Regions from separate parts of the Streptomyces sp. NBC_01803 genome, predicted to be linked through region 2. Evidence: riboswitches for the same ligand, from Rfam matches in the RefSeq annotation. Region 2 holds a riboswitch; the other holds the start of a gene.

Region 1 (15,167 bases), 1.4 Mb from region 2:
GTGCCGCGTATGGCATCTCACCGAGCGACTGGCACAAAGTCCGAAGCGCCGACGGTTCGGCCGCGGCGCGGGACGAGGACACCGGAGTCCTGCTGCTCGCGGGCTGAAGCACGCGCGTATGCCGCCGCCCGGTCGGACATCGCGGAGCGACGGGAACCGGCTCGCGGGAAGTCAGACGGCTTCCCCGGCCTCAGCGACCTCACCCGGCGCTTTCGCGGAGTCGACGGCTGCCCCCGTGTGCGTGGCGGCGGCAGCACCCCCGGTCCGTCCCCGGGGACTGGGAAACGACTCGGGCGGGTGACAACATCCAGTGCCTCGGCCGGGCGTGGTTCCCGCATCCCTGCGCCAATGGCGGGGCGAGTGTCCGTACACCGCCTTGAACGCACGGCTGAAGTGCGCGGGGTTCTGGAAACCCCAGCTCCGCGCGACCGTCGAGATGGTCGGCGCCGCCCGCCCACGCCGTACCAACTCGTGGGCGCACTCCTCGACACGCCGCCGCTGGATCAGCTTCCGTACCGTGGTCTCCTCCGCTTCGAAAAGACGGTGCAGATACCGGACCGAGATGCGGTGAGCCCCGGCGACGCGTTCGGGAGACAGCTCGGGATCACGGAGGTTCTCGTCGATGTAGCGGCGGATCAACGGAAGAAGGTGATCGCGGGCATTGCCGCGGTCGCTGTCACCAGCCCCCGCCAGCTCGTCGACCAAGGTGGCCAGCAGATCGGCCGCGTTCCCTGCCAGCCGGTCGCCGACCGGTGCCGTGATCCGCGCGGCATCCGCGACGAGCCCCGTCACGAACGGCGCGAGGAGCGCGGCAACGCCCCCGGCCGGCGTGATGGCACGTCCGGTGATCCGGTCCACTCCGCCCGCGGCGCTGCCCAGCGACTGTTCGGGCAGCCGGAGCAGGTGCAGGGAGAAGCGCTGCCGCTGTTCCAGGGTGAACGGACGGCGAAGATGGAACAGGGCCAGTTCTCCGGGTCTCAGCACAGCGCTTCGCCCATCCTGATGCAGCAAGGCGGTTCCGGATGCCTGCACGGCGAGGGCGAGGCGGTTCTCGGGAGCCGCGGCGACCAGGCGGGCGTCGCGGCTCAGTCGCATCGGGTCCGCTTCCACCGACAGCACGCGCAGATAGCCGAGGTCGACGGCCGCCACACTGCCTTCGAAGGCGTGCTGGGTCCGCCGAGGGGTGACCCGCACCGGAGCCAGCAGGTGGCGGACGGCGCGCTGCCAGGCGCTGACTCTCTCCGCTTCGGGAACGGAAGCCGTACTCAGCACAGGTCGCACACAGACTCCTCGGCTCACATACTCCGGTGGCGAGCGGGATCTCGGTATCGGATCCGAACCGAGGTCTCCGCGAGGCCGCACTCACCCTGGTTCGAGTGTGCGCGTGTCCGGACGTCCAGTCCTCAGTCATCTGACGGCACTGGAGCGCTCCAGGAGACCGACCCTGCTCACTCGCGCACGAGGAGTGCGCGGAGCGTCACGAGTTCGTGTGCCCGGTGGACTGTTCTGTCGCCTGGCCGATCGCTGTCCCGCGATCCGCCGGCCCCGTCCCTGGGCCCCGCCTCGACACGACCAACGCGAACCCGATTCACACAGGTTTGTCCGATGAAGGCGGAGGCGAGGCGGGGGACGGCCACGACAATGTGCGCTGTCGGGATACCGCCACTGCACACGCGGTCATCCCGCCTGGGGCACTCGCCCTAGCTTGAGGCTGACGCCACCCATTCAGGGAGTCGGAACGATATGACTCCGTCTCCGAAGTGAGGACATCTGTCGTGTCAGCATCGGCCGATCTCGAAACCATCGAGCGCATCAACGCGGGCGACCGCATCCCTGTCGTGTTCATTCACGGTCTCTGGCTGCTGCCCAGCAGCTGGGAACGGTGGGCGCGGGTCTTCGAGTCGGCGGGCTATGCGCCCCTGACACCGGGTTGGCCCGACGACCCGGACACTGTCGCGGAGGCCAACGCCCATCCCGAGGTCTTCGCGGGCAAGAGCGTGGGGCAGGTCGCCGACCACTTCGCCGGGCTGATGGAGCGGCTGAAGCACAAGCCGGTCGTCGTCGGGCATTCCTTCGGCGGGCTCATCACGCAGATGATCGCCGGGCGGGGGCTGTCGGCGGCCTCGGTGGCCATCGACCCAGCGCCTTTTCGCGGTGTGCTGCCGCTGCCGATCTCCTCGCTGCGGGCGGCGAGCGTGGTCCTGGGAAACCCGGCCAATTACCACCGGGCCGTTCCGCTCACCTACGACCAGTTCCGCTATTCCTTCGCCAACGCCGTCGGCGAGGAGGAGGCGATGGAGCTGTACGAGCAGTTCGCGGTGCCCGCGCCGGGGGAGCCACTGTTCCAGGCGGCGGTGGCGAACATCAATCCGTGGACCGAGGTGAAGGTCAACACCCTCAATCCCGAGCGTGGTCCGCTGCTCATCATCTCGGGCGAGAAGGACCGCACCGTGCCGTGGGCCATTGCCAACGCCTCATACAAGAGGCAGGAGCGTAACGAGAACGCGGTCACCGAGATCATCGAGATGAAGGGGCGCGGTCACGCACTGACCATCGACAGCGGCTGGCGCGAAGTCGCCGACACCGCACTCTCCTTCGTCAAGCGGTTCACCACTGACGGCGAAGAGGGAGCGTCATGAGCGACATCGGTATCGACATCAGCGACGTCAGGGACCAGGGTCTCCTGGTCGGGCGTCTCGACGGCGAGATCGTCGGCTTCATCCAATACTTCGTCCTGCGGGAGCCGCAGCCGGCACTCGTGCCGGTCCACACCGTCGTCGATCCCGAACACACGGGCAGGGGCTACGCGGGCGCGCTGGTGCGCGAGTTGTATCGCATGGCCGCCCGTGAGGGGGTCGCGGTCGCGCCTTTGTGCTCGTACGTCGTGAAGTGGCAGGCAGGTCATCCCGAGGAGGCACCCGCCGCCACCGGGGCACTGCTCGGTGCGGCGCGGGCGGCCTTCGTCGCCGACCCGGCCAGGTGGTGACGGAGAACCGCCCTCGGGATGCCGGGCACTGCCCGGCATCCCCAGTTCCGCTGTGCGCGCGAAGGCCGTCAGCCTCTCCACGCCATGGCGCCGCGGATCGGCAGGTGGAGTACTAGCCGTGCCGGGATGTCGGCGTGCCGCGCGTCGGGCCGCGCGGGCTCGCCGCTGAGGCGGGGCCAAGGCACGGGGTTGGCGGATCGCCGGACTCCCTCTCAGTCGCTTGCCGTCACCGCCGCGGTGGCGAAGGCGCCTGCCGGATGAACTCTGTTCGCCTCTTCTACCGCACCGGAGGCGCGCTGGGGGAGGCCAGGGGAGTCACCAACGCCCTCCTTTCGCTCCTGCTGACCAGTCAGGAAAACGTGGGCCTCGGCGCGAGACGCACTCCAGGACGGATCGATGGACGAGAGCGCCGGCCGCGCGATGTCCTCGCACTCGGCGGGTGGGCGGCGCGGCGCCGGCCGGTGGGCGACGTGGCCGAGGGTGGACGTGCTTGCCGGCTGTCAACGGGCCTCACCCGGCTGTCAGTTCGGCCGTCGCGCGGAGGAGGCGGTCGATGTGTCCGGGCGGGGTGCCGGTGCCGAAGCTGACGCGGATGGCCTGGAGCGGACCGTCGCAGTCGGCGGGCTCCTCGCCGAGCAGGGTGCGGACCAGGGGGTGCGCGCAGAAGAGGCCGGAGCGGACGCCGATTCCGTAGCGCTCCGACAGGGTCCGGGCGAACTCCGCGCTGTCCCAGCCCTCGACGGTGAAGGACACCACGGGCACCCGGGGGGCGTCCGGACCGAAGAGGGACAGGGTGCGGACGGCGGGGAGGGCGTCGAGGCCGGTCCTCAGACGGCCCAGCAGGTGGTCCTCGTCCGCGACGAGCCGGTCGAACCCGGCCCCGGTGAGGGTGCGGCAGGCGGAGGCGATGGCGTAGGCGCCGATGACGTTGGGGGAGCCGGCCTCGTGCCGGGACTCGTCGGTGTGCCACTCCACCGCCACGCCGCCGTCGGGGCGGCGGGACACAGTGCGGCTCGCCCCGCCGCCCGCGAGGTACGGGTCGGCCGCCGCCAGCCAGTCCGCGCGGCCCGCGAGGACGCCGGAGCCGAACGGCGCGTACAGCTTGTGCCCGGAGAACGCGACCCAGTCCACGTCCAGTGTGGCGATGTCCACGGGCCGGTGCGGGGCGAGCTGGGCGGCGTCCAGGACGATCCGCGCGCCGTGCCGGTGGGCGGCGGCGGCGAGTTCGCGGACCGGCCACAGCTCGCCGGTGACGTTGGAGGCGCCGGTGACGCACAGCAGCTTCGGTCCCGGCGGGGCCGTCCGCAGGGCCTGCTCGGTGGTGCGGACGGCCTCCTCGGGGGAACGGGGCGCGGGCAGGAAGCTCACGTCCCGGCCGCGCCACGGCAGCAGCGCCGCGTGGTGCTCGGTCTCGAAGACGAACACGCGGGTCCCGGCGGGCGTGGCGGCGGCCAGCAGGTTGAGCGAGTCGGTGGTGGAGCGGGTGAAGACGACCTGGTCGCCGGGTCGGCAGCCGAGGAAACGGGCGACGGCCTCCCGGCTCTCCTCGAACAGCCGGGTGGAGAGCAGCGACAGGTGTCCGGCTCCCCGGTGGACGCTGCCGTAGTAGGGGGCGTAGGCGGCGATGTCGTCCCAGACCTGGCGCAGGGCGGGGGCGCTGGCCGCGTAGTCGAGCGCCGCGTACTCGGCTTCGCCGCCGTCCGCGAGCGGCACCCGCACTCCGGCGCTGAGCACGGCCGGAGGGGCGGGGACGGTGGTGGTGGTGGCGGTGGCGGGCGCGGTGACGGTGGCGGTGGTGACGGGCGCGATGGCGGCGGTGGTGGCGGGCGCGGTGGTGGTGGCGGTGGTGCCGGTGGTGGCGGGCGCGGTGACCGTGACGGCGGTGGTGGTGGTGCCGGTGGTGGCGGGCGCGGTGACCGTGACGGCGGTGGTGGTGGTGCCGGTGGTGGCGGGCGCGGTGGTGGTGGTCATGGTGAGTCTCCCGGAAGGCATGACGATCCGTCCGGCGGACGCCGCGGCGGGGTCGCCGCACCGTGTCGGGACGGGGAAAGAAGGCCGGGCGGGACACGTGGTGCCGGCCGCCGGACCGCGGGGGATCGGGTGAAGGCCCTGGGAAGAAGTCCCCGGGCCTAGATCATTCGCCGACTCATGGCGTGCTCCCTGAAATACCGCGCTTGCCGCGGACCTTGCTGTCCACGGCCCGGTCATCACCCGGGGCACCCCGCCACGGAAGGAGGGTTGCCGGACAGCGGGCCGGGGCCGTTGTCGCTGTCACTCGTGACCTTGGGCGCCATCCTGCCACCGCCCGCCACCGGCCGTCGCCCCCGTCTCACTCTCCGGACGCAAGGGTATGAGTGGCGGTCACAGGATGATCGCCTGGCTGGTTGCCGCCGCGTGGGGCCGCCCACGATGACCTGGCCGGGCGGCCCCGTCCCCCCGCCGGAGCCGCACTCCGCGCCGCCCGGCCCCGGCGGGCCGCGTGCCGTGCCGGGACGCGGCTCCGCGCCGATACGCGAGGTGGTGATCCGCTTGAGCGGCGTTTCCCCGACCGAGTCCGATCCGAAGTCCGGTGTCGATCCCACCGCCGATCCCGCCGCCGATCCGGGTGCCGATCCGGGTGTCGAGCCCGCGTCCGCCGGTCCGGTGGAGGGGTTCGACCGGCTCCGCTACGCGGGTGTGTTCGTGCTGCTGTTCCTCTTCGGGACCGAGACCTTTCTCATCTCACCGCTGTTGCCCACCATTTCCGACGACATCGGTGTGAGCGAGGCAGCCGCCGCGTCGAGCGTCACCGCCTACGTCCTGGCGTACGCGGTCGCGGCACCGTTCCTCGGGCTGCTCAGCGACCGGTTCGGCCGCCGCCGCGCGCTGCTCGCCGGGACCGCGCTGTTCGCGGTCTCCAACGCCGCCGCCGCGCTCTCGACCAGCCTGGCGCTGCTCGTCGTCTCCCGGGCGCTCGCCGGGCTGGCCGCCGCCGCGGCCGGGCCGGCGATCTGGGCGCACATCTCGGAGTCCACGTCGGACCGGGTGCGCGGCCGGGCACTGGGCCTCGGCATGGCGCTGTTCTCCTGCGGCCAGGTCGTGGGCGTGCCGCTCGGCGGTCTGCTGGCCGGTGTGGCGGGCTGGCGTTCCGCGTTCTGGGCGCTGACCCTGGGCACCGCCGCGGCCGTGCCGCTGCTGCTGCGGCAGGTCGGGCCCGCCGCAGGGCGGGGGGTGCCGGTGGGCGCGATCCGGGGCGTGCTGGCCGCGTGGCGGGTGCCCGCGCTGCGCGAGGGGCTGCTGGTCAACACGGCGTTCAACGCGGCCAACCTGGGCGCGTACACGTTCCTCGGCGCGCTGCTGGTCGACCGTTTCGACCTCTCCGTGGAGGCCCTGGGCCTCGTCGGGGTGCTGGTCGGGGCCGGGAGCGTGGCCGGGTCGCTGCTCGGCGGGCGGCTCGGCGACCGGTTCCGCGCGGCGGGGCGCACGGATCTGCCGCTGCTGGGCCTGTGGGGCCTGCTGCTGGCGGCGGGCATCGCCGTGGCGGCCACGGGTCCCGGCCTGGTTCTGGCGCTGGCCGGGGTCACCCTGTGGTTCGTCGCGAGCGGTGGCTTCGTGACCGATCAGCAGACGCTGGCGGGCACGGCCGCGCCGGAGCTGCGGGCCACGTCCAGCGCGTGGCTGACCTCCACCATGTACGCGGGCACCGGCCTCGGCGCCTGGGCGGTCGGCGCGTTCGGCGATGTGGCGGACGGCGTGCTGGCGGTGGGCGCGGGACTGGCCGTGCTCGCGGCGCTCGGCGGTCTGCTGGTGGGCCGGGGCGCGCGGGCGGCGGTCAGCCGGCCCGCCGGTCAGGAGTAGCGGAGGACGGCGTCGGGACGGCGCGCGGCCCCGGCTCGGCCAGGGCCGCCATCCGCGCCCGGTCCTCGGCCGAGTCGGGGGTGAAGAGCAGGACGAGCGCCGAGGGGTCGTCGACCGGGTGGAACGAGGACAGCGCGAGCTGGATGCGCTGCCCGGTCCTCGGCTCGACCGTCACCGTGCGGGCGGTCAGCTCGGCGACCGAGCGGCAGCCCCACCAGTGACGCAACTCCGGAGCGTCCTCGTCCAGCTGACGGTAGACCTCGCTGGTCCTCGCGTCGGCGAGGGCGGGCCCGGCCTGAGCGCGGAAGTGCTGGAAGACGTTCATCGCCAGCGGCTCCCAGTCGTGCATGACGGTGCGCAGCCGCTGGTCGGCTGCCATCAGCCACATCAGGTTGCGGCGCTCGGCCGGGATCGTCTCGGGCGCCCCCCACAGGGCGCTCCAGGCCGTGTTCCAGGCCAGCAGATCGAAATACTGGTCCAGGAGCACCGCCGGGCTCGCCGGCCACGAGTCGAGCACCGGCTGGACGGCGGCTGTCAGCCGCCCGCGGCCGTCCCCGCCGACCGGTCCGGCGGGCTCGTGGTATCCGGCGAGCCGCATCGCGTGCCGGGTGCCCGCCGGGTCCAGGCGCAGGGCTCGGGCGACCGCCTCCAGCACCTGCCGGGAGGCGGTCACCCGGCCCTGCTCCAGCCACGTGTACCAGGCCAGCCCCACGCCGGAGAGCGAGGCCACCTCCTCGCGGCGCAGCCCGGGGGTACGCCTGCGTGCCGTGGCGCTCAGTCCGACGTCGCCGGGCTTCAGCAGCTCGCGGTGGGCACGCAGGAACGCTCCGAGTTCCGTGCTGGGGCGGGGAGTTGACATCGGTGAACGCTCCTGGGCGGTGGGACGGGCAAGGGGGCGGAGGCGCGCGGTCAGGCGCGAGGTGTGAGCCGCCAGAGTCGCACGGGCATGTCGCTGACCCGGCCGCGCTCCTCCTGGCGCCGGGCGGCGGCTTCCCCGACGGCGCGGAAGAACTCCTCGCGCCGGGCGGGCGTGACGAGGCCGCTGTAGTAGTCCCCGAAGGTGGCGGCGTGGAAACGGGTGTACTGCGCGGCGTCCGCCACGGTGACCACGGCGTCGCGCTCCCACGTCCCGTCGGTGCGGAAGTCCCGTTCCAGCAGGGCCGCCAGATCCTCGACGGTCCGGGTACGGGTGGCGATGGGCAGCACCCCGCCACCCGCGAACAGGGCGGGGACGTCCGCGCGCGGCACGCCCAGGGCGGTGAGGGCGTCGCGGACGATGTCGTCCTCGCCGCCCAGGCCGTGCTCGTCGCGCGCGGGGTGGTAGGTCGTCAGCAGGAAGTGCCCGCCGGGCGCGAGGTGTTCGCGCACCCACGCCAGGACGCGGTCCTCCGTGGGGTACAGCCAGTGCAGCACCGAGGTCATCGTCACCACGTCGGGTCGGTGGGGCACCGGCGCGGGGGCGTTCAGGTCGGCCTCGGCCAACGCGACCCGGCCGCCGTGGGGCTTCAGGCGCGCGGCGGCCTCGGTGATGCGGTGGGGCGAACGCTCCAGGCCGACCGCCAGCTCCAGCGAGGGGAAGCGGTGCAGCGCCGCCTCCAGCAACTGGCCTATGCCGCTGCCCAGATCGACCAGGGTGGCGGGCTCGCCCGGGATGTGGTCCAGTACCCAGTCCCGGTCGTGCTCCTGGCGGAGTCGGCTGGCGTCCGCGTAGCCGGACAGGGTACGGGCCTGGGCCTCGACGGCTGATGTCGTCATCGCTGTGCCTCCAAGGGCGCGGTCGGGGACTGGGTCGGGGACGGGGACTGCGACAAGGCCCCGGGGGGCTCGACCAGCCGCCGCAGCCGTTCGCGCGTGGCGCTCTGGTCGTAGCGCTTGAAGAGGTTGATCCGGTTCCGGGTCAAGTCCCCGCGGTGGACATACTCGTAGAGGTCCTGGCGCTGGCCGAACCCGTCGCCGGTCAGCTCCCAGGCCAGGCGGAACAGCCGCGACTTCCGCTCGGCGTCGATGCCCCGGCCGCGCATGTACCGGTCGAGGTGCGGGCGGAGCCGGGGGTGGGCGAGGTCGCCCGCGGTGGGCTGCATCAGCAGTCCCGACGCGCCGATCTTCCGCACGATCTCCACGGCGCTGCCCGCCACTTCGGCGGACCACACGCGGCTGGCGGCTGTGTCGCCCGGCGCGAGCAGCCCGCTGTCCGTCGTGGTGGCGCGGCTCTCGGCGGCGTCCAGGAAGTACTCGGTCAGCTCGGCGTAGCCGGCCAGCCGCCCCAAATCCTCCTGGACGTTGCGGAAGCCGTCGACGCCGATGCTCTCGGCGACCAGGGTCGCCGTCGCGAGCAGCGTGCGCAGCCGCTCCCGGAACCGGACGTGCCCGATGTACGCGCTCCAGGCGTTGATCCGGCCGAGGCCGGTGCGCGCCAGGTCGCCGTCGCGGAGCAGGAACACCCGGTCCCAGGGCACCAGGACGTCGTCGAAGAACAGCATGGCGTCCTGCTCGTCGAAACGGGCGCCGAGCGGGTGGGCGTGGCCCCAGGGCTCGCCGCCCAGCGGCTCGCGGCACAGCGTGATCAGGCCGGGCGTGTTGAGGGGCAGGGCGAACCAGACGACGAACTGCTCCGCGCCGCGCTGGGCGAACGAGGCCGACAGGTAGACCAGCACCTCGTGCGCCAGCGGGGCCAGGGTGGTGAGCTGCTTGGCGCCGCGCACGACGATGCCGTGCTCGTTCTCCTCCAGCACCCGCAGGGCGAGGTCCGGGTCGTCCACGGGGTCGGCGGAGCGGTCGATCTGCGGGTCACCGAGCGCGTGCGACAGCACCAGGTCGTTCTGGGCGCAGTACCGGTACCAGGCTTCGGCGTTGGCCCCGAAGCCGGCCCGGTTGGCCTCCAGCCGGTGCCGGAAGTCGTAGACGCCGACCGCGATCGACGCCATGAACGCGGGCGAACGGCCGTGCTGTCCCAGCGATTCGGCGTGCCAGAACTCGGCGCTGCGCCGCTGGAGGCGCAAGTCCTCCAGGCTGTGCGGCGGTTGGTAGCCGCGGGCGAGGCGGTCGCCGGTGTCCGGGTCGACCCAGGTGAGCAGGTCGCGGTGTTCGGGGGCGTGCTGGAGGTCGAGGAGGCGGGCCAGCTCGTCCACGGCGGGCTTGAACGCGGGGTGGTCGGCCGGGCTGGTGACGCGCTCGCCGTCCAGGTACAGCTCGCGGCCGTCGGCGAGCTGGGCCCGGTAGCGGTCGCCGGTGAGCAGAGTCATGCGCGGGCTCCTGCGGAGGTCGGGTTCGGGTGGTCGGTGGGGTGGCCGGGGCCGGGGGACCGGTACCGGCCGTCGTGGTAGACCAGCGGGTCTCCCGGTACGGCGTCGGCGGCGGCGACGAGGCCGACGAGCAGGACGTGGTCGCCGCCCGGGAGCACGCCGTGCAGCCGGCAGTCGAACCAGGCCAGGCAGCGTTCGAGGACGGGCACGCCCGTGGTCCCGGGCCGCATCGGCGCGGTGGTGAAGCAGCCCAGGGCGCGTCCGGCGCCCGGGGAGGCGAAGCGCCGCGCCAGTGGCTCCTGGTCGGCGGCCAGCACGTTCAGCGCGAAGCCCCGGCCGCCCCGGACGGCGGTCACGATGGGGCTGCGGCGGTCGACCGCGACGCTGACCAGCGGGGGGTCGAGGGACAGCGGACACAGCGAGGAGACGGTCTTGGCGAAGACCTCGTCGCCGTGCCGGGCCGTCAGCAGCGCGACGCCGGTGGTCCACGACCGTGCCGCGTGGCGGTAGGCGTCGGCCGGGCCGGGGGCGCGTCCGGCGCGCGGGAAGCCGCCGCTCACCGCAGGCTCACCCGGTAGGCCCGGAGCCATTCGTCCACCTGGACCAGGTGGTCCAGGCCGCCGACGGGGTTGGGCGCGGTGCGCGGGCTGGGCAGCGGGCGTCCTTCGGCGAGTGCCCGGCGCACCGCCGCCCGGTCGACCAGTTCGAAGACCGGTGCGTGCGGATCGGCCAGCAGCTCGTGCGCCCGCGCCGTCAGCACCTCGGTGTACCGCACGGCCGGGGTCGACGGGTAGCCGCTCTTGGGGCGGTCCGTCACCCGCTCCGGGAGCAGGTCGCGCACGGCGTCCCGCAGCAGGCCCTTCGACCGGCCGCCGGGCGCCTTGAGCGCCCACGGCACGTTCCACACGTACTCCACCAGCCGGTGGTCGCAGAATGGCACCCGGACCTCCAGGCCGACCGACATGCTCACCCGGTCCACGCGGTCCAGCAGCGGCGGCAGCCAGCGTGTCAGCGCGAGGTGGAACACCTCGCGGACGCGCCGCTCCGCGTCGCTCTCCGCGCCGTGGTCACCGGCCCACTCCGGCAGCGAGGCGAGCGTGTCGCGGTACGCCGCCGCCGTGTACTCCTCGGGCCGGACCCGGGCCCGCACGTCCGGCCGCAGCAGCGCGGCCGGAGTGGTGCGGTCGTGCAGCCAGGGGAAGGTGCCGGAGGCGAGCGCCGCCGCGTCGTGGAAGTAGGGGTAGCCGCCGAAGATCTCGTCCGCGGCCTCGCCGGACAGCGCCACGGTGGATCGCCGCCGCACCTCGCGGAAGAGCAGGTGCAGCGAGGCGTCCATCTCGCCCCAGCCGGGCCGGTCCCGGGCGCGCAGCACGGCGTCGCGGGCGACCAGCAGGTCGTCGTCGGGGATGACGACGGAGGTGTGCAGGGTGCCGATGTGCCTTACCGCGGCCCGGACATACGGCGCGTCGTGCGTGGTGCGCCAGGCGTCGGGCGCGCGGTCGGAGCTGCCGGGGAAGTCGACCGAGTAGGTGGTCACCTTCCCCCGGCCGGTCCGCTCCCGCGCCGCGGCGGCCAGCGCGGTGATGGCGCTGGAGTCGACGCCGCCCGACAGCAGGGTGCACAGCGGGACGTCGCTGAGAAGCTGGCGCTCGACGGTGTCGGCGAGCAGCGCGCGCACGGTCTCCCGGGTGGCTTCCGGGCCGTCGGTGTGCGGGCGGGACTCCAGCGCCCAGTAGCGGTGTTCGCGGGTGACGGTCTCGCGGACCGACACCAGGTGGCCGGGGCGCACCTCACGCAGCCCGCGGAAGACGCCGTGGCCCGGGGTCGGCGCGGCCGGCAGGGCGAACAGTTCCGCGATGCCCTCGGTGTCGAGCTCGGCGCGGAAGAGGGGACCGGCGAGCAGCGCCTTGGGCTCCGAGCCGAACTGCACGCCGGTGGCATGGGCGTGCCAGTACAGCGGTTTGACGCCGAGGTGGTCGCGGACGAGGAGGAGTTCGCGCCGGTGGGTGTCCCAGAGCGCGTAGGCGAAGATGCCGTTGAACCGGCGGGGCGCGTCGGTCCCCCACTGAAGGTGGGCGCGCAGCACGACCTCGGTGTCCGAGCGGGTCCGGAAGACATGCCCGAGGGCATTCAACTCGGCCCGCAGCTCACGGTAGTTGTACAGCTCGCCGTTGTAGCTGAGCACCGCGCGCGGGTCATCGGGGCCGGCGCCGGGGCCGGTGTCGGTGAGGGGTTGGGTGCCGCCGTCGATGTCGATGACGGAGAGCCGGCGGTGGCCGAGGGCGGCGTGCCGGGAGAGCCAGACACCTCCGGCGTCGGGGCCCCGGCAGGCCAGGGTGTCCGCCATGGCCCGCACGGCGGGCCCCCGCTGCCGCAGGTCGGCGTCCCAGTCGATCCATCCGGTGATGCCGCACATCTAGTCCTCCCTCGGGGTGTCGGCGCCCGCCTGGCGGGGGGCGGTCGCCTCCCACCGGCAACCGTGGCCGGTGGGTCCGCCGCGCAGCCGGTGCGCGGGCACGAAGCCCTTGGCGCGGATGTTGGCGGACAGGGCCTCGGTGCAGTACGTGCACGGGGAGGCCAGCGTCAGACGGACGCCGTTGCGGCGGGCCTGTTCGCGGTAGTCCCAGATGGCGCAGTGCGTGATGGTGACGGCCGCGTGCTCGGCCGAGGGCTGGTCGTCGTCATCGAACTCGTAGTCCGAGCCGTAGAGTTCGGCCTGGCGGGCGATGCGGTGGATGGGGTCGGCCGCGCCCCGGCCGTGGTCGGTCTCGACCTCGCGGTGTACCTCGGCGTTGGCGCGGGCCCAGTCGGCGAGGACCTGTTCGCCGTACCGGTCCACCAGGAACCGTTCCATCAGGGCCTGTCCGCGGAAGAAGATCCGCTGCCACGCGTACGGCGGGGCGTCCGGGGCGGGCAGGTCGGCGAAGAGTTCGGCCTGCAGCGCGAACCAGGCGGTCAGCCGGACCTCGTCGCCCAGCGAGACCAGATAGCGGGTCAGGCCGGCCTCCGCCTCGTGCAGCCGCTGGCGCCACAGGGCCGAGCGTTCGGTGTCGGGCATCGATCGGTAGGGGGAACGGGGGGAGTCGTCCCTGGGGAGGGCCGCGCCCAGCAGCGCGGTGCGGGGCGCGGGTCTGAAGGGCTGTTCGGAAGATCTGTGCCCGTCGCTCATGGAGGGCTCCTTGTCGGGGGGTTACGGACGCACTGATCTCGTTCGCCGATCACGCTAGGCAGCGCGCCGTGGCGCCAGAAGCCCCAAAGGGCGACGGCGGCGGCGACGAACGGCGACGGCGCATGCTCCGAAGGTCGCCCCGCGCCGCGCGCCCCGCCCGCTCCGCCCCCGGATCTCCGGGGGCGGAGCGGGCGGGGCGCGCGGCGGGCGCCGGCTCAGCGGGCCAGGCCGTGCCGGTGGGCGTAGAGCGCGGCGCGCAACCGGTCCGACTGGCCGATCTTGCGCATCGCCTGGGTCAGGTGCTTCTTCACCGTCGCCTCGGCCAGGGCCAGTTCGCGGCCGATCTCGGCGTTGCTGAGCCCCCGGGCGAGCTGGGCGAGCACGTCCCGCTCCCGGTCGGTGAGCCCGCAGTGCTGCGGCGGCGGCTCGGCGGCGTGGCCCACCAGGCTCGCCGGGTGGGTCCGGGCCGACGGGGGAGCGGGCAGGAAGACGGTCCCGCCCGCGGCGGCGAGGGTGACGGCGGCGATCAGCCGGTCCTCGGCCAGGTCGAGCGAGACGCAGCCGCTCGCCCCGGCCAGCAGCACCTGCGCCGCCTCGGCCGGCCCCTCGGCCCGGCGCAGCAGCAGCACCCGGGGGCCGTCCGTCCCCTGGGAGCCTCGCAGCCGCGCGACGGCCGCGAGGTCGTGGGCGAGCGAGGCGCCGGGGCCCAGGAGGATCACGTCGGGCCCGACCCGCCGCACCGCCCCGTACGCCGACGTGGGATCGCTCGTACCGCCGACCACCACGATGTCGGGGGACGCGGCCAGGACGCTGCGCAGTCCGGCCCCGACCACGGGCCGGTGCGCGATGAGGAAAACGCGGGTGGCGGTCGCCGCCCGGCGGGCGTTCCACCCGCAGATGGGGTGGCCGCAGGTGCAGCCGGGCGACTCGGCGCGCGGCCGGCCCGGCATGGTCTCGGGCTCCGCGAGGAGCTGATGACCGGCGATCAGGTCCAGCGGGTTGTCGATCTCCGCTTGGGGGGTCGGGAGTGTCTGGCAGGACGAATGGGCCGGATGCGCCTGGTGCGTGGAGGCTCTGGGGGCGTCGGCGCGGGACGCGCGGCGGCCGAGGGCCGGACGGGACAGCCGTCCGGTGCCCTGTGCCGCCAGCTCGGTCAGTGCGGCCACCGTGAACCCCCGCGGGCGCGGAAGGCGTTGTCGCTGAAGTGCGGCATCGCGTGCGTTTCCTCTCGGATATGGCGAGGCCGTGCCCTTGGGCACGGCGTTACGGCGAAGAGGAAGGGCGCTGTCGGTGACGACCGGAAGTTCAGCGCCCGGCGCGCGGGCGACACAGCTCGTCGAAGCACCTGCGGTGCCACGAGCCGCCGATACCGACCAAGGTGAAGTCGGTCCGCCAATTTGTCATATGTCAATACTACTTGGGGCCAGTTTCCGTGGTCAAGGATATGTGAGCGCCGTGTGAGGGGGCAGCGGCGTACCGGGTCCGCCCGGTCCTATGAGCAGGGGTAACAGCATGAATCCCTGACTGGCTATCCCCGCTCCCCGGCCCGCACCCTTCCTTCCGCACCCGCCATCGGAAGGAAGCCAGCCATGTCCGCCCCCGCTCACCGCCCCGCCGCCGGTTCGCCCGGCGCACCGCCCCGGCAGGCGGCGGGATGAGGCTGTTCCTGGCACGCCGGCTGCTGCTGTCGGTGCCCACCCTGCTGGGCGTCACCGTCGTCGTGTTCGCCACCGTCGCGCTCGTCCCCGGCGACCCGGTCAGCACCTTCCTCGGGCCCGGGGCGCCGGCGGAGGCGCGGCACGAGCTCACCGAACGCCTCGGGCTGGACCGGCCGCTGCCTTTCCAGTACCTCGCGTGGCTCGGGCACGCCCTCAGCGGCGACCTCGGCGTCTCCATCTCCGGCCAGCGCCCTGTCACCGACTTCCTGTTCCCC
Region 2 (15,167 bases):
GCAGTATGGCCGACACCCTCCAGACCATCGCCGACGGGGCCGTCGCCGCACTCGGCTTCGAGCTGGCGGCGGTGAACCTGGTGAGACCCGACGGCGACCTGCTGGTCGCCGCCGTGGCCGGGAGCGACAAGGCCGAGGCCGCCATCGCCGGCCGGACCGGCTCCCGCGAGTCGTGGGAGCGCCGCCTGTCCATGGGCGAGCGCTGGGGCGAGCTCCGTTTCATCCCGTACACCGAGGGCTGGGTCCTCGATCACGACGACGTCCCGCAGTGGCACACCACCGGGCCCGCCCCGCGCTATCCCGACGAGTGGCACCCGATGGACCGCCTCTTCGCCCCCATGTACGCCTCCGACGGCGAGCTGCTGGCCGTGCTGGAGGTCGACAAGCCGCGCAACGGCCGCCGTCCCGGGCCCTGGGGCTGCGAGGCCCTCCAGCTCTACGCCTCCCAGGCCGCCATCGCCATCAGCAACGCCCGCCTGCGCGGCAACATGCAGCGGGCGCTCATCCGTCTGGAGCGGGAGCAGCAGGCGCTGCGGGCCAGCGAGGAGAGCTTCCGGCAGGCGTTCGAGTACGCGCCCAGCGGCATGGCCATCGCGGAGGTGGGCGGCGAGAGCCACGGCCGCCTGATCCGCGTCAACGACGCGCTGTGCCGGTTGCTGGGCCGCCCCGGCTCGGTGCTGCGCCGCTACAGCTTCGCCGACCTCGTCCACCCCGAGGACACCGGCGTCCTGCTGCGCACCTCGGCCGAGGGCGGCCGGGCCGAGCTGCGGCTCGCCCGGCGCGACGGCTCGTACGTCTGGGTCAGCCTGCGCAACTCGGTGGTCGCCGACGCCGCCGACGGCCCGCAGGTGCAGCTCACCCACGTCGAGGACATCGAGGAGCGCAAGCGCCACGAGCTCGCCCTCGCCCACCGCGCGAGCCACGACTCGCTCACCGGCCTGCCCAACAGCGCCGAGCTGCGCGCGCGGCTCGGCGGGCGGATATGCGACACGACACCCGACCGGTTCGGCCGGACCGCCCCGGCCGCCGACCGGGTCACCGACGCGTTCGAGGGCTACGGCACCCCGCCGCCGCGCGCCTACGACCACCACGAGCACGTCGTCGCGCCGGACGCCCCCGGCGGCGACGGCAAGGGCCTGGCGGTGCTCTTCTGCGACCTCGACGGCTTCAAATCGATCAACGACCGCTTCGGCCATGTCTGCGGCGACGCGGTGCTGGTCGAGGTCGCCCGCCGCCTGGAGCAGGGCGTGCGGGACAACGACACGGTCGCGCGCCTCGGCGGGGACGAGTTCGTGGTGCTGGCCGAGGGCCTGGGCCCGGCGGAGGCGTCGGACCTGGCGGTCCGGCTGCGCAACGGCATCATCCCGCCGATCCGGGTCGAGGGCCGCGCCGTGCGGGTGGGCGCGAGTTTCGGCATCGGCTGGGCGGCCTGCGGGATGACCACCGAAGAAGTCCTGGAATCCGCCGACCAGCGGATGTACATCGAGAAGCGCTCCCGCTCCCAGGGCAGACGACGCGCGGGCTGAGCCGGAGCGTTCCGGAACGGTCCCGGCCGTTCGCTCGAACGGGGTAGGCTCGGCAGCCGTACCAGGGTGGGGGAAAAGCGGTGACTAAGGAGCGGTAGTCGGATGAGCGCGGGGAACAGCGGCAGGGGCACGCCCGACGAGCCGGACGACCCGTTCGCGTACCTGTACCGTCCCGAGGGCGACGCGCCGCCGCCGCAGCAGACCCTGCGGCAGCCGTCGTACAACCAGGTCCGCCCGGTGGGGGAGCGGACCTTCGGCGGCCAGCAGGGATACCGGCAGCAGCAGGCACCGGCGCGCCCGGACGCCCGCTACGCGGCGCCCGAGACACAGGTGGGCGGCAGGCCGCCGAACGGTGGCGGGCCGCACGACCGGCGCCGCGCGCCGGGGCCCGACCAGCGCCGGAACGGGCTGCTGATCGGCGCCATCGCGGTCGTCCTGGCCGTGGTGCTCGGCGTCGGCGCGGCGATCCTGTTCAGCGGCGGCGAGGAGAACCAGGGGGCGAACGACGGAGAGTCGTCCGCTCCCACGGGCAACGCCGACGACGAGCAGGACGGCGACGACCCGACGGACCCGCCGGCCGACGAGGAGACCGAGGCCCCGGACCTGCCCGTGGCCGACCTCACGCGGCTTCAGTTCGGCAACGGCGCGGCCCTGGAGTCCACCTTCCAGAACGCCCGCTCGGACACCGGCGCCTACATCGCGGTGCAGGGCCGTCCGAACGCGACGATCACCTGGACGTTCGACTTCGAGGGCGAGCCGGGCCAGTACTACCTCTACACCGGGTACTCGACGATCACCGACGGTCAGGCCATGGGCTTCTCCGTCAACGGCACGCCCCGCACCGACCCGGTGGACATGCAGGACTACTCCACCGCGAGTGACGCCTTCGACGACAGCTGGGTGCGCACGTTCAACCTGGTCGAGCTGGTCCAGGGCAGTAACACGGTCACGCTCACCTGTGACCGCCCCTGCGACGTCGCCATAGACCAGCTCTGGATCAGCGACCACGAGGAGAGCTGAGGGCCGTCGGCCGGGGCGGACCGCTCAGCCACTCCCCGCCGCGCATCACCCCGGCCACCGCGAACTCCTCGTCCAGAACTACCAGGTCGGCGTCCTTGCCCTCCTCGATCGACCCGACCCGGTCGGCCACGCCCAGCAGCCGCGCCGGGGTCGCCGACAGCGCCCGGACCGCCTCCGCGACGGGCAGGCCGTCGACGGTCACCGCGCGGCGCAGCGCCCGGTCCAGGGTGAGTGTGGAGCCCGCGATGGCGCCCCCCTCGGCCAGCCGGGCGACGCCGCCCGCGACCTCCACCCGCAGCGGGCCCAGCGGATAGCTGCCGTCGCCCATCCCGGCCGCGCCCATGGCGTCGGTGACGAACGCCACCCGGCCCGCTCCCGCCGAGCGGAAGGCGAGCCCCAGCACGGACGGGTGCAGATGCGTGCCGTCGTTGATCAGCTCGACGGTGACCCGCTCGTCCTCCAGCAGCGCGGCGATCGGCCCGGGCGCGCGGTGGGCCAGCGGCGGCATGGCGTTGAACAGGTGGGTGGCGACGGTGGCGCCCGCCTCGACGGCCCGTCGCGTCGCCTCGTAGGTCGCGTCGGTGTGGCCGACGGCCGCGATCACACCGTGGTCGCGCAGCAGCCGCACCGCCTCGATACCGCCGGGCAGCTCGGGCGCGAGCGTCAGCATCCGGGCCGTCCCGCGCGCCGCGTCGATCAGCTCGCCGACGGCCGAGCGGTCCGGGTCGCGCAGCAGCGTGGGCTCGTGGGCCCCGCAGCGGCCGGCGGCGATGAACGGGCCCTCGAAGTGGATACCGGCCAGGTCGCCCTGCTCCACCAGCTCGGAGAGCGTGCCGGCCTGCGCGGCGAGGTCGCCGAGGTCGCCGGTGACGGTGGAGGCGACCATGGTGGTCGTGCCGTGGGCCCGGTGGGCGCGGATGACGCGCAGCGCCTCCTCGGCCGTGCCGGCGGAGAACGACGCGCCGCCGCCGCCGTGCGCGTGGAGGTCCACGAAGCCGGGCACCAGCCAGTGCCCGGTCAGGTCCACGACGGGCGAGCTCTCCGCCGGGCGGTGTTCCGCCGGGCGGGCGTCCGCGACGATCCGGCCGTCCTCGACCGTGACCCGGCCGCCCGCGTCGACGCCTACGGGTCGCACGACGCGCGCCCCGGCGAGCACCACGCGACTCATCGGGTCACCTCCGCGATGGCCGGGGCCGCCGGGCCGAGGCCGGCGCGTTCCCACGCCAGCAGACCGGCGCCCAGGCAGCCGGCCGAGTCGCCCAGCGCCGCCGGGACGACCGTGGGCAGCCGGTGGAACGTGGCCTTCGCCGCCAGAGCCGTGCGCAGCGGGTCGAGCAGGGTCTCGCCCGCCTCGGCCAGCCCGCCGCCGATGACGACGGCGCCCGGGTCCAGCAGGGCGACGGTGGTCAGCAGCCCGTCGGCGAGGCCGTCCACCGCCTCCCGCCACAGCGAAGCGGCCCGCCCGTCACCCGCCGCGAGGGCCGCCGTCGCGTCGGCGGCGGTGGCCCCGGGCGTGCCGGAGGCGGCGGCCCAGGCGCGGCCGACCGCGGCGGCGGAGGCCACCGTCTCCAGGCAGCCGTACTGGCCGCAGCCGCAGCGGACACCGCCGGGCCGGATCACGATGTGGCCGATCTCACCGGCCGCGCCGTGCGCGCCCGGCTCCATCCGGCCGTCGACGCCGATGGCGCCCGCGATGCCGGTGCCCAGGGCGACGAAGAGGAAACGGCTCAGCCCGGCGCCCGCGCCCAGCCGGCCCTCGGCGAGGCCGCCGGCCCGCACGTCGTGGCCGAGGGCCACCGGGACGCCGCCGAGCCGCTCGCTCACCAGCCGGGCCAGCGGCACGTCGCGCCAGCCCAGGTTGGCGCTGTAGACGGCGAGGCCCGCCCGTTCGTCGACCAGCCCCGGCACCACGATCCCGGCGGCGGCCGGCGGCCGGCCGAAGCGGGCGGTGCCCGCGTCGTACAGCTCGCGGGTGAAGTCCAGGATTCCGGCCACCACGTGGGCCGGGTCGCCGGTCCCCGCCGTGGGCCGGCGCGCCTGGTGCAGCGGTCCGTCGTCCCGTCCGGTCAGCGCGGCCTTCAGCACGGTGCCGCCCACGTCGAGGGCGATCGCGTAGTCCTGCTCGGTGTCCTGGAGAGTCACACGCGCCAGTCTCACCCGAGAGGGGAGAAGAGGTCTAGTCCACACGACCCGATCCGGGGCGGGCGAGGATTTCGGCCGCTTCGGGGGAGATGGGCGGCTGGGCGTGCAGCGCGTCCCGCTGCGTGCAAGGGGTGTTGCCAAACCGATACCACTGCTGCCCACTGTGGCGGATGAGGGGGAGGCAGACTCTGGAATTTGGGCGCCGACGGGGGTCGTGTGCGCCTCGTGAGATTCCGTTGACCAGGAAACACAAAGGGGAAGTGACGTGCGACGTCGGCGATTCATGGGCGTGACCGCTGGGCTCACCAGTGCCCTCGGCCTGACGGCAACGGCGACGGCCTGCGGCAGCGATTCGGCCGGCGGGGAGGTGGTGCTGAGGCTGGTGGTGACCGAGTTCGCCGACCTGGTGGGCGGCGGCAGCGTCGAGCAGTTCTGGAACGACCTGGCCGCCGACTTCCGCGAGATCAACCCGGACATACGGGTCGAGGTCACGGCCATCCCCTACCAGTCGACCTACGACGAGGTGGCCCGGATGATCGGCGCCGGGAACGCGCCGGACATGGCGCAGCTCTACATGTTCGCGGACTTCGCCCGGGAGGGCGAGCTCTACGACGCCAACGACCTGCTCACCATCCCGGTGCTGTCCGACTTCCCCTCCTCGATCGCCGCGGCGGGCGAGGTGCGGCGCGTCCAGTACGGGATGCCGTTCGTCGCCTACCTCCAGACGTTCTTCTGGAACAAGGACCTCTTCACGCAGGCCGGCCTCGACCCCGACACCCCGCCGCGCGACTGGCAGGAGCTGCTGAACGCGGCCGACATGCTGCGCGCCGCCGGTGTCGAGCAGCCGTACGGGCTCGCGTTCGGCCATGACGACGCGAACGCCGAGGCGCTGATGTGGATGCTCGCCGGCGGCGGCACGCTCACCGACCCCACCGGCAGCTACACGATCGAATCGCCCGCCAACACCTGGACGTTCACCTGGCTGCGCGACCACCTCGTCGGCGCGGACCGGACCGGCGGGGCGGCCCCCGGCGACACCACGCGCCAGGCGGTCTACGAGGCGTTCGCCGCCGGGCGGGTCGGGATGCTCACCGGGGACCCGTTCCTGATGGGCTACGCCGAGCAGGGCGGCGTCGAATACGGCATGTCCGCGATGCCCGGTCGGCGCGGCGCCAGCCTGTCCGTGATGGGCGACGCCTCCTGGCTGCTCGGCTTCAAGCAGCGGGGGAACCAGGAGCACATCGCCACGTTCCTCAACTACCTCTTCAGCGAGCACCGCAACGTCAGCACCTTCGCCGAGCGCTTCCGCCTGTTGCCCGTCTCCACGCCCGCCGCGCACACGATGAGCGAGAGCGATTCGCCGGAGAACCGGCGGCTGCGGCCGTTCCTGAACGAGCTGCCGGGCGCCACCTTCCTCCCGGCGGGCAAGGTGTCCTGGACCACGGTCGCGGGCCTGATCTCCGAGGTCATCGGGGACGCCGTGCGCCCCGGCGGCGACGTGGAGGGCGTTCTCTCCCGGCTGCAGAGCGACGCGGACGCCCTCGACCGGGACGAGGAATGAATTCGTCTGGAAACGACCCCATAAACTGCCCGGATGACCACCGAGCACCACGACGAGGGCGGTGACGACGCGGACGGGCTGTCCGAAAGGGACCGTGCCGTCCTCGCCGTCGAGCGCGCCGCGTGGCCGGGTGCCGGTGCGAAGGAGCGGGCCATCCGGGAGCGCCTGGGGATCTCGCCCACCCGCTACTACCAGCTCCTCAACGCCCTGCTGGACGATCCGCGCGCCCTCGCCCACGACCCGGTGACGGTGAACCGTCTGCGCCGACTGCGCGAGTCCCGCCGCGAGCGCCGCTGAGGCCGTCGGTAAGGTCATGTACATGGGCAGCCTTCCCGTACCCGTGACGGACGCCGGCCGCGCCGGCCTCGCGGCACTCCTCGATCAGCCCCGGCGGGCGCTGATCGCCCTCGACTTCGACGGCACGCTGGCCCCCATCGTGGCCGACCCCGAGCAGGCCAGACCCCACCCCGACGCCGTGCCCGCGCTGGCCCGGCTCGCCGGGCGGGTGGCCGCCGTCGCCATCGTCACCGGCCGCCCGGCCGGGGTCGCCGTGCGGCTCGGCGGCTTCGCGGGCCACCCCGAGCTGGCCGGTCTGGTGGTGCTCGGCGCGTACGGCGCGGAGCGCTGGGACGCGGCCACCGGCGTACTGCGCACCCCGCCGCCGCACGCGGGCGTCGCCGCCGCCCGCGCGGAGCTGCCCGCGCTGGTCGCGGAGACCGGCGCGTTCGTCGAGGACAAGGGCAACGCGCTGGCCGTCCATACCCGCCGCGCCGACGACCCGGCGGGCGCGTTCGCCGCGCTGCGCGAGCCGATGACGGAGCTGGCCGCGCGCCACCGCCTGACGCTGGAGCCGGGCCGCCTGGTCCTGGAGCTGCGCCCCCCGGGCATGGACAAGGGCGCGGCCCTCACCGCCCTGGCCCGCGACACGGGCGCGGCGTCGGTGCTGTACGCGGGCGACGACCTCGGCGACCTCGCCGCCTTCGAGGCGGTCACCAAGCTCGCCGAGACCGGGGTGGCCGGCCTGCGGGTGTGCAGCGGCAGCGCCGAGGTGCGAGAGCTGGCGGCGGCCACCGACCTGACGGTGGACGGCCCCGAGGGCGTCGCCACCCTCCTGACCACCCTGGCGCACCACCTGCGCTGACCGCGACCGCCCGGTGTGGGCCGCGTGGGGGTGCGTCTTTCGGGTGTGTCCCTGGCGTCGCCCGTCGGGCGGCGGCCGGTCGTGGACGCGCGGGTCGCCCGGCGTGGGCCCGGCGTCCCGTCGGCGGTGGTGGGTGTCCCGACCGTGACGGCTCGCGAGGTGTCGCCGCCCTCCTGGCCGTGTGGGCCGCACCACCCGCGCTGACCGCGACCGCCCGGTGGGGGCCGCGTGGGGGCCGCGTGGGGCCGTTCCTTCCGCTGTCGCGGTCAGATCTCGCGGAGGGCCGTGAGCTGGTCCAGGAACCACGCCTGGGGGGGCAGGGCCGTCGCGGTGGCGGCCAGGCGCTTGGAGCGTTGGGCGCGCTCGTCCGGGGGCATCGACAGGGCGAGGTGCAGGGCCTCGGCCGTGGCGGCGATGTCGTAGGGGTTCACCAGCAGGGCGTCCTCGCCCAGCTCCGCCGCCGCGCCCGCCTCGCGGGACAGGACCAGCGCGCAGCCCCGCTCGGAGACCACCGGGATCTCCTTGGCGACCAGGTTCATCCCGTCCCGGATCGGGTTCACGAACGCCACGTCGGCCATCCGGTAGGCCGCCAGCGAACGGGCGAAGTCGTCCTTGACGTGCAGCACGACCGGCGTCCAGCCGTCCGCGCCGAACGCCGCGTTGATCTCGTCCGCCACCCGGGAGACCTCGGCCGTGTACTCGCGGTAGACCGCCAGGTCCTGCCGCGACGGATACGCGAACGCCACGTGCGTCACCCGGCCGCGCCACTGCGGGCGGTCGGTCAGCAGCCGGCGGTAGGCGTACAGGCCGCGCACGATGTTCTTCGACAGCTCCGTGCGGTCCACCCGCACGATCGTCCGGCGGTCGCCGACCTCCTCGCGCAGCGCCGCCAGCCGCTCGTCCACGTCCGGACGGAACGCCCGCTCCCGCAGGAAGTCGGCGTCCGCCCCCAGACCGTGCACGCCCAGCCGCGTCGTGCGGCCCTCGTAGGTGACGGACAGCCCGTCCACCTCCGCGCCCAGCACGGCCGCGCAGCAGTCCGCGAAGGCCCGCGCCCAGCGGTGGGTGAGGAAGGCGGCCCGGTCCGCGCCCAGGATGCCCAGCAGCACCTGCCGCGCGATCGCGTCCGGCAGCACCGCGTACAGCTCGGGCGGCGCCCAGGGGGTGTGCGAGAAGTGCCCGATCCGCAGGTCGGGCCGGCGCTCGCGCAGCAGGCCGGGGACCAGCGAGAGGTGGTAGTCCTGCACGAGCACGGCCGCGCCCGGCGCGGCCTCGTCGGCCAGGGCGTCGGCGAAGGCCCGGTTGTACGTCTCGTACGCGGCCCACTGCTCCTCGAAGCCGGTGTCGAAGACCGGCTCCAGCGGCGTCTGGTACAGCAGGTGATGGACGAACCACAGCACGGAGTTGGCGACCCCGTTGTACGCCGCGTCGAACGTGCCGGCCGGGATGTCCAGCATCCGCACCGCCTGCCCACCCGTGTCGGCCGGGTCCAGCCGGGGGCCGGCCCGTCGGGCGGCCTCGCGGTCGCCGTCACCGAGCGCCGCGCAGACCCAGGTGCCGGCCGCGGTGCCCAGCGCGCTCAGCCCGGAGACCAGGCCGCCGCCGCCGCGCTTGGCGGTGAGCGAGCCGTCCTCGGCGATCCCGTAGCTCACGGGGCCGCGATTGGAGGCCACCAGCACCTGATCCGTGTGGCTCGTCGCCTCGGCGCTCATCCGTCGGTCTCCGTCCACCAGGGGGCGCGTCTCGGGCGGAGGCTAGCCAGTCCCACGGCTCAGGAAACGTGTCACCTGTCACAGCGGCCCCCGGTTCACCCCTGTGGGGGTGGACCGGGGGCCGCTGGGGCGATCTCGCTAGGCCGCCTTGCGGGCGGCGTACTCGGGGACGGTGGCCATCGGGGGCCGCTCCTCCGCGTTGATCGCGTGGGTCGACGGCGAGAAACCGCCGTCGTCCGTGCGTTCGAACTGGGTGAGCCCGAGTCTGATGGGCATCACCGAACCCGGCAGCCGGCTCTGCGCGGTGCGCATGATCGCGGCGGCCATCCGGCCCAGGGCCTGCCCGTCCTGGTGCCGGTGCTTGCGCACGCCCACGTCGACCTGGGCGAGGGCGTCGAGCCCCATCAGGTTGAGCGTGTCGATGAGCAGCCCGAGCTCCACGCCGTACCCGACGGGGAACGGGAGCCGCTCCAGCAGCGAGCGACGGGCCGCGTACTCCCCGCCGAGCGGCTGCACCACACCGGCGAGCTGCGGCCAGTGCAGATTCAGCAGGGGGCGGGCCACCAGCTCGGTGACTCTGCCGCCCTGCTTGGCCTGCGCCGGCTTGTCGCCCAGCGGCCGGTCGTACATCGCCTTCACGAGCTGCACGCTCGGCTCGGTGAGCAGGGGGCCGAGAATCCCCGAGACGAATCTGGAGTCGAAGTCCTTCAGGTCGGCGTCGACGAAACAGACGATCTCGCCGCTCGTGGCCAGGAGCGAGCGCCACAGCACCTCGCCCTTGCCCGGGACGGTCGGCATCCGCGGCAGGATCTCGTCGCGGTGCACGACCTTGGCGCCCGCCGCGGCGGCCACCTCCGAGGTGCGGTCGGTGGAGCCGGAGTCCACCACCATCAGTTCGTCGATCAGTGGCACGTCCTCCATGAGGTCGCGCCGCAGCGCTTCCACGATGGCACCGACGGTCGCCTCTTCGTTCAGCGCGGGGAGGACCACGCTGATGCTGCCTGCCGCGCCTGCTGCCCGCTTCGCGTTCAACAGCTGCGGCATAGAGCGGTCAGCGGCGTCCCAGGACCGGCGGCTCAGCCACTCCTCTGCCTCTTCCAGCACGAATGTCGCTCCTGTTCGCGTTCGGCCACATTTACTCCGTATGGCCGTATCTGCCCCTTCCTGGCGGGGTCCGAACCCAGTGAGACCAGGTTTCTTCTGTGATCTCGCGGTCTCATCCCGTGTCTCGCGGATCGGACGGCCCGGGCCATTGTGCGGGCCGTCCGTTACAGTCTCGAACAGCGCAGGTGTCCTCCGCATATCGGGAAGCCGCGCATACAACCACATACCGCTCATCCAGAGGGGCAGAGGGAACGGCCCGTTGAAGCCCCGGCAACCCTTCCGCCGGTCTCGTGAAGACGCGAGGCTCCCGGTGGGGAAGGTGCCAAATCCGTCCTGCGACGAGAGCCGTCGCGGGGAAGATGAGGAGAGGGCCTCGCACATGTCTGTGCTCACTCAGAAGGGCGGCGCGCGCGCCGCCACCCCCGCCGTCGACCTGGGTCCCGCCGTGGCGCTGTCCTGCCGGGAGTGCGGCGAGCGATTCGAGCTCGCCCCGATCTTCGCCTGCGCGTCCTGTTTCGGGCCGCTGGAGATCGCCTACGACCTTCCCAGCGGCGACCCCGAAGAGCTGAGGCGCCGGATCGCGGCGGGTCCGGCCAGCATCTGGCGTTACGCACCGCTGCTCCCCGTGCCCGCCGACGTGGCGGACAAGCCGAATCTGAACCCCGGCTGGACCCCGCTCGTCAAGGCCGACCGCCTCGCCGCCGCGCTGGGCGTCACCGGCGATCTGTATGTGAAGGACGACTCCGGCAACCCCACGCACTCCTTCAAGGACCGCGTGGTGGCCAACGCCGTGGAGGCCGCCCGCGCCTTCGGCTTCACCACCCTCTCCTGCTCCTCCACGGGCAACCTGGCCGGCGCCGTCGGCGCGGCGGCGGCCCGCGCGGGGCTGCGCTCCTGCGTCTTCATCCCGCACGACCTGGAGCAGGGCAAGGTCGTCATGGCGGCGGTGTACGGCGGCGACGTGGTCGGCATCCAGGGCACGTACGACGACGTGAACCGGTTCTGCAGCGAGCTGATCGGCGACCCGGCCGGCGAGCGCTGGGGCTTCGTGAACGTGAACCTCCGCCCCTACTACGCGGAGGGCTCCAAGACCCTGGCCTACGAGATCTGCGAGCAGCTCGGCTGGCGGTTGCCGGACCAGCTCGTGGTGCCGATCGCCTCCGGCTCCCAGCTCACCAAGATCGACAAGGGGCTCAAGGAGCTGATCGCCATCGGGCTGGTCGAGGAGAAGCCCTACAAGATCTTCGGCGCCCAGGCGGCCGGCTGCTCGCCGGTCTCGCAGGCGTACAAGGCGGGCCACGACGTGGTCCGGCCGGTCAAGCCGGACACCATCGCCAAGTCGCTGGCGATCGGCAATCCGGCGGACGGCCCGTATGTGCTGGACATCGCACGGCGTACGGGCGGCGCGATCGAGGACGTCACGGACGAGCAGGTCGTGGACGCCATCCACCTGCTGGCGCGCACCGAGGGCGTCTTCGCGGAGACCGCGGGCGGGGTGACGGTCGGGGTGACCAGGAAGCTCATCGAGTCCGGCGCTCTCGACCCCTCGCTGACGACGGTCGTCCTCAACACCGGTGACGGTCTGAAGACTCTGGACGCGGTGGAGTCCACCGCTCGTCCTTCCGCCATCATTCGTCCGAATCTTGACGCGTTCCGAGAGGCTGGCCTCGCATCATGAGTGTTACCGTCCGAATCCCGACCATTCTGCGCACGTACACCGGCGGTAAGGCGGAGGTCGCCGCCGAGGGCGAGACGCTCGGTGACGTGCTCGCCGACCTCGACCGGAAGCACCAGGGCATCGCCGGCCGGGTGCTGGACGACGACGGCAAGCTGCGGCGATTCGTCAACGTTTATGTGAACGACGACGACGTCCGCTTCACGGAAGGTCTGCGGACGCCGACCCCGGACGGCGCGGGCGTCTCGATCATCCCGGCCGTCGCGGGCGGCTGACCGCCCCGCCTTCACAGCGACTCCACGACCGCCTCCCGCGACCCGGTCGCGCGGGGCGGTCGGTCGCGAGCGGGCGCTAGAGTGGCCCTCGTCTCATCGCGTAATTGTGCCACCCGCATATGAATTCTCGTCACTTCGCACTAAGAAGATGATGAAAATTGGTGCACCAATTGTCGGGTTAGCGCTTTTGGGTACGCAAAAAACATTCAACTTTATGCTTTTATGCGGTCTTTGCCCGTTCTGGGTGGCCAAGAATTCCTTCCCGAATGGCCTGTTGCACTGGGCGTCCGTCCAGATACATTCAGCGGCGGTCGACGCGTTCCGGCGCACACCCCCAACCGCCAGGGGGTGGAGTCTGAGAGGTCTGACCCGGGCCCGCGAAGTGCGGTCCCGTGAAAGGGCCAGCAACATGGGGAGTTTGGAATGGCTCAGGGCACCGTCAAGTGGTTCAACGCGGAGAAGGGCTACGGCTTCATCGCGGTAGACGGTGGTGCGGACGTGTTCGTCCACTACAGCGCGATCCAGATGGACGGGTACCGCACCCTGGAAGAGGGGCAGCGGGTCGAGTTCGAGATCTCGCAAGGACAGAAGGGGCCACAGGCCGACATGGTCCGAGTGAGCGCCTGAACCGCCGACCGTACCGCTTCACGTCCCAGGGCCCGCACCCGATCAGGGTGCGGGCCCTGGCATGTGTCCCGCTCGCCCCCCGGTCCGCTCTCCCGCCCTCGCGGCACCCGGCGTCACCCTCCGATGCGCTTGCACTCGAAGGGGGAGAGTGCTAATCATTGGGCATTAGCACTCTGCAGGTGAGAGTGACAGAAGTAAGGACCGGTTCGGTGAGGTCCACAGGCCGGGCGGGGCAAGGAACCGCCAGGTCGGGGGCCGTCCGTCGCGGGCGCCAGCGCGGTCCGGAGCAACCCCACGCCGGTTTGGGAGGACCACTTCACATGGCCAAGATCATCGCGTTCAACGAGGAGGCGCGGCGCGGCCTTGAGCGCGGGATGAACCAGCTCGCCGACGCCGTCAAGGTCACACTCGGCCCCAAGGGCCGGAACGTCGTGCTGGAGAAGAAGTGGGGCGCCCCCACCATCACCAACGACGGTGTGTCCATCGCCAAGGAGATCGAGCTGGAGGATCCCTACGAGAAGATCGGCGCCGAGCTGGTCAAGGAAGTAGCCAAGAAGACGGACGACGTGGCCGGTGACGGCACGACGACCGCGACCGTCCTGGCGCAGGCGCTGGTCCGTGAGGGCCTGCGCAACGTCGCCGCCGGCGCCAACCCGATGGCGCTGAAGCGCGGCATCGAGGCCGCGGTCGAGAAGGTCTCCGAGGCCCTGCTGAACCAGGCCAAGGAGGTCGAGACCAAGGAGCAGATCGCCTCGACCGCCTCCATCTCCGCCGGCGACACCCAGATCGGTGAGCTGATCGCCGAGGCCATGGACAAGGTCGGCAAGGAAGGCGTCATCACCGTCGAGGAGTCGCAGACCTTCGGGCTGGAGCTTGAGCTCACCGAGGGCATGCGCTTCGACAAGGGCTACATCTCCGCCTACTTCGCGACCGACATGGAGCGCATGGAGGCCGAGCTGGAGGACCCCTACATCCTCATCGTCAACTCCAAGGTCAGCAACGTGAAGGACCTCCTTCCGCTGCTGGAGAAGGTCATGCAGTCGGGCAAGCCGCTGCTGATCATCGCCGAGGACGTCGAGGGCGAGGCCCTGTCCACCCTGGTCGTGAACAAGATCCGCGGCACCTTCAAGTCCGTCGCCGTCAAGGCCCCGGGCTTCGGCGACCGCCGCAAGGCCATGCTGGGCGACATCGCGATTCTCACCGGCGGCCAGGTGATCTCCGAGGAGGTCGGCCTCAAGCTGGAGAACGCGACGCTCGACCTGCTGGGCCGCGCGCGCAAGGTCGTCATCACCAAGGACGAGACCACGATCGTCGACGGCTCCGGTGACAGCGAGGCCGTCCAGGGCCGGGTCAACCAGATCCGCGCCGAGATCGAGTCCTCCGACTCGGACTACGACCGCGAGAAGCTCCAGGAGCGGCTGGCGAAGCTGGCCGGCGGCGTGGCCGTCATCAAGGCCGGTGCCGCCACCGAGGTGGAGCTGAAGGAGCGCAAGCACCGCATCGAGGACGCGGTGCGCAACGCCAAGGCCGCCGTCGAGGAGGGCATCGTCGCCGGTGGTGGCGTGGCCCTGCTCCAGGCGTCCAGCGTCTTCGAGAAGCTGGAGCTGGAGGGTGACGAGGCCACCGGCGCCGCCGCCGTCCGGCTGGCCCTGGAGGCCCCGCTGAAGCAGATCGCCGTGAACGCCGGCCTTGAGGGCGGTGTCGTGGTGGAGAAGGTGCGGAACCTGACCCCGGGCCACGGCCTCAACGCCGCCACCGGTGAGTACGTGGACATGCTGGCCGCGGGCATCATCGACCCGGCCAAGGTCACGCGCTCCGCGCTGCAGAACGCCGCCTCCATCGCGGCGCTGTTCCTGACGACCGAGGCCGTCATCGCCGACAAGCCGGAGAAGGCGGCTGCCGGTGCGGGCGACGCGGCCGGCGGCATGGGCGGCGGCATGGACTTCTGAGTCCGCGCCACGCCTCGCCGGCTCCGCCGGACAGGTGAGGAGGGCGGCACCCCCCGGATGGGGGGTGCCGCCCTCGTCGTTGTCATGCGTGGTGCGTGATGCGGAAGATCAGAGGTAGATGCCGAGGCTCTCCAGCAGGGCGACAAAGGCGTCCACGGTCGGCTGGATACCGAGGTCGACCTCCACCGCCGAAGCCGAGCCGGCCGACCCCATCACCGCGACGGCGGTGAGGATTCCGACGGTGGCGGCGGCCTTGACTCCGAAGCTACGCATGTTTCGCAAGGTGTCTCCCTTTCACTGTGGGGGTTGAGCGAGACATCTGACACGATTGTCCGCTGGTGTTACCAGTGGATGAAATAAGCCATGATCGCAGCAGCAAACCACCCATTCGGTGGACGTGCGTCTACTGACACTGACGTATCGGCCAGGTGGCGC

What was found. A riboswitch is a leader RNA that binds a small molecule or an ion and turns the genes downstream of it on or off. The one in region 2 is predicted to bind S-adenosylmethionine.
Region 1: another riboswitch for S-adenosylmethionine. It lies ahead of OIE51_RS05040 (aminotransferase class V-fold PLP-dependent enzyme); the one in region 2 lies ahead of thrC (threonine synthase).

What each region holds. Positions count from the first base shown of each region.
Region 1 covers NZ_CP109073.1:1,228,689-1,243,855, reverse strand. The annotation lists gene OIE51_RS05060 (helix-turn-helix domain-containing protein) at 1-107, shown strand, start outside; gene OIE51_RS05055 (helix-turn-helix domain-containing protein) at 172-1,272, opposite strand; gene OIE51_RS05050 (alpha/beta hydrolase) at 1,776-2,639, shown strand; gene OIE51_RS05045 (GNAT family N-acetyltransferase) at 2,636-2,986, shown strand; gene OIE51_RS05040 (aminotransferase class V-fold PLP-dependent enzyme) at 3,497-4,957, opposite strand; SAM riboswitch class IV at 5,152-5,269, opposite strand; gene OIE51_RS05035 (MFS transporter) at 5,516-6,823, shown strand; gene OIE51_RS05030 (helix-turn-helix domain-containing protein) at 6,798-7,682, opposite strand; gene OIE51_RS05025 (class I SAM-dependent methyltransferase) at 7,733-8,578, opposite strand; gene OIE51_RS05020 (4-hydroxyphenylacetate 3-hydroxylase family protein) at 8,575-10,065, opposite strand; gene OIE51_RS05015 (flavin reductase family protein) at 10,062-10,625, opposite strand; gene asnB (asparagine synthase (glutamine-hydrolyzing)) at 10,622-12,481, opposite strand; gene OIE51_RS05005 (hypothetical protein) at 12,482-13,234, opposite strand; gene OIE51_RS05000 (response regulator transcription factor) at 13,450-14,400, opposite strand; gene OIE51_RS04995 (ABC transporter permease) at 14,889-15,167, shown strand, end outside.
Region 2 covers NZ_CP109073.1:2,677,263-2,692,429, reverse strand. The annotation lists gene cdgB (diguanylate cyclase CdgB) at 1-1,526, shown strand, start outside; gene OIE51_RS11740 (hypothetical protein) at 1,629-2,546, shown strand; gene nagA (N-acetylglucosamine-6-phosphate deacetylase) at 2,524-3,714, opposite strand; gene OIE51_RS11730 (ROK family protein) at 3,711-4,688, opposite strand; gene OIE51_RS11725 (ABC transporter substrate-binding protein) at 4,954-6,249, shown strand; gene OIE51_RS11720 (DUF3263 domain-containing protein) at 6,283-6,546, shown strand; gene otsB (trehalose-phosphatase) at 6,569-7,390, shown strand; gene OIE51_RS11710 (alpha,alpha-trehalose-phosphate synthase (UDP-forming)) at 7,657-9,102, opposite strand; gene OIE51_RS11705 (glucosyl-3-phosphoglycerate synthase) at 9,241-10,206, opposite strand; SAM riboswitch class I at 10,434-10,572, shown strand; gene thrC (threonine synthase) at 10,586-11,884, shown strand; gene OIE51_RS11695 (ubiquitin-like small modifier protein 1) at 11,881-12,156, shown strand; gene OIE51_RS11690 (cold-shock protein) at 12,580-12,783, shown strand; gene groL (chaperonin GroEL) at 13,104-14,732, shown strand; gene OIE51_RS11680 (hypothetical protein) at 14,841-15,005, opposite strand.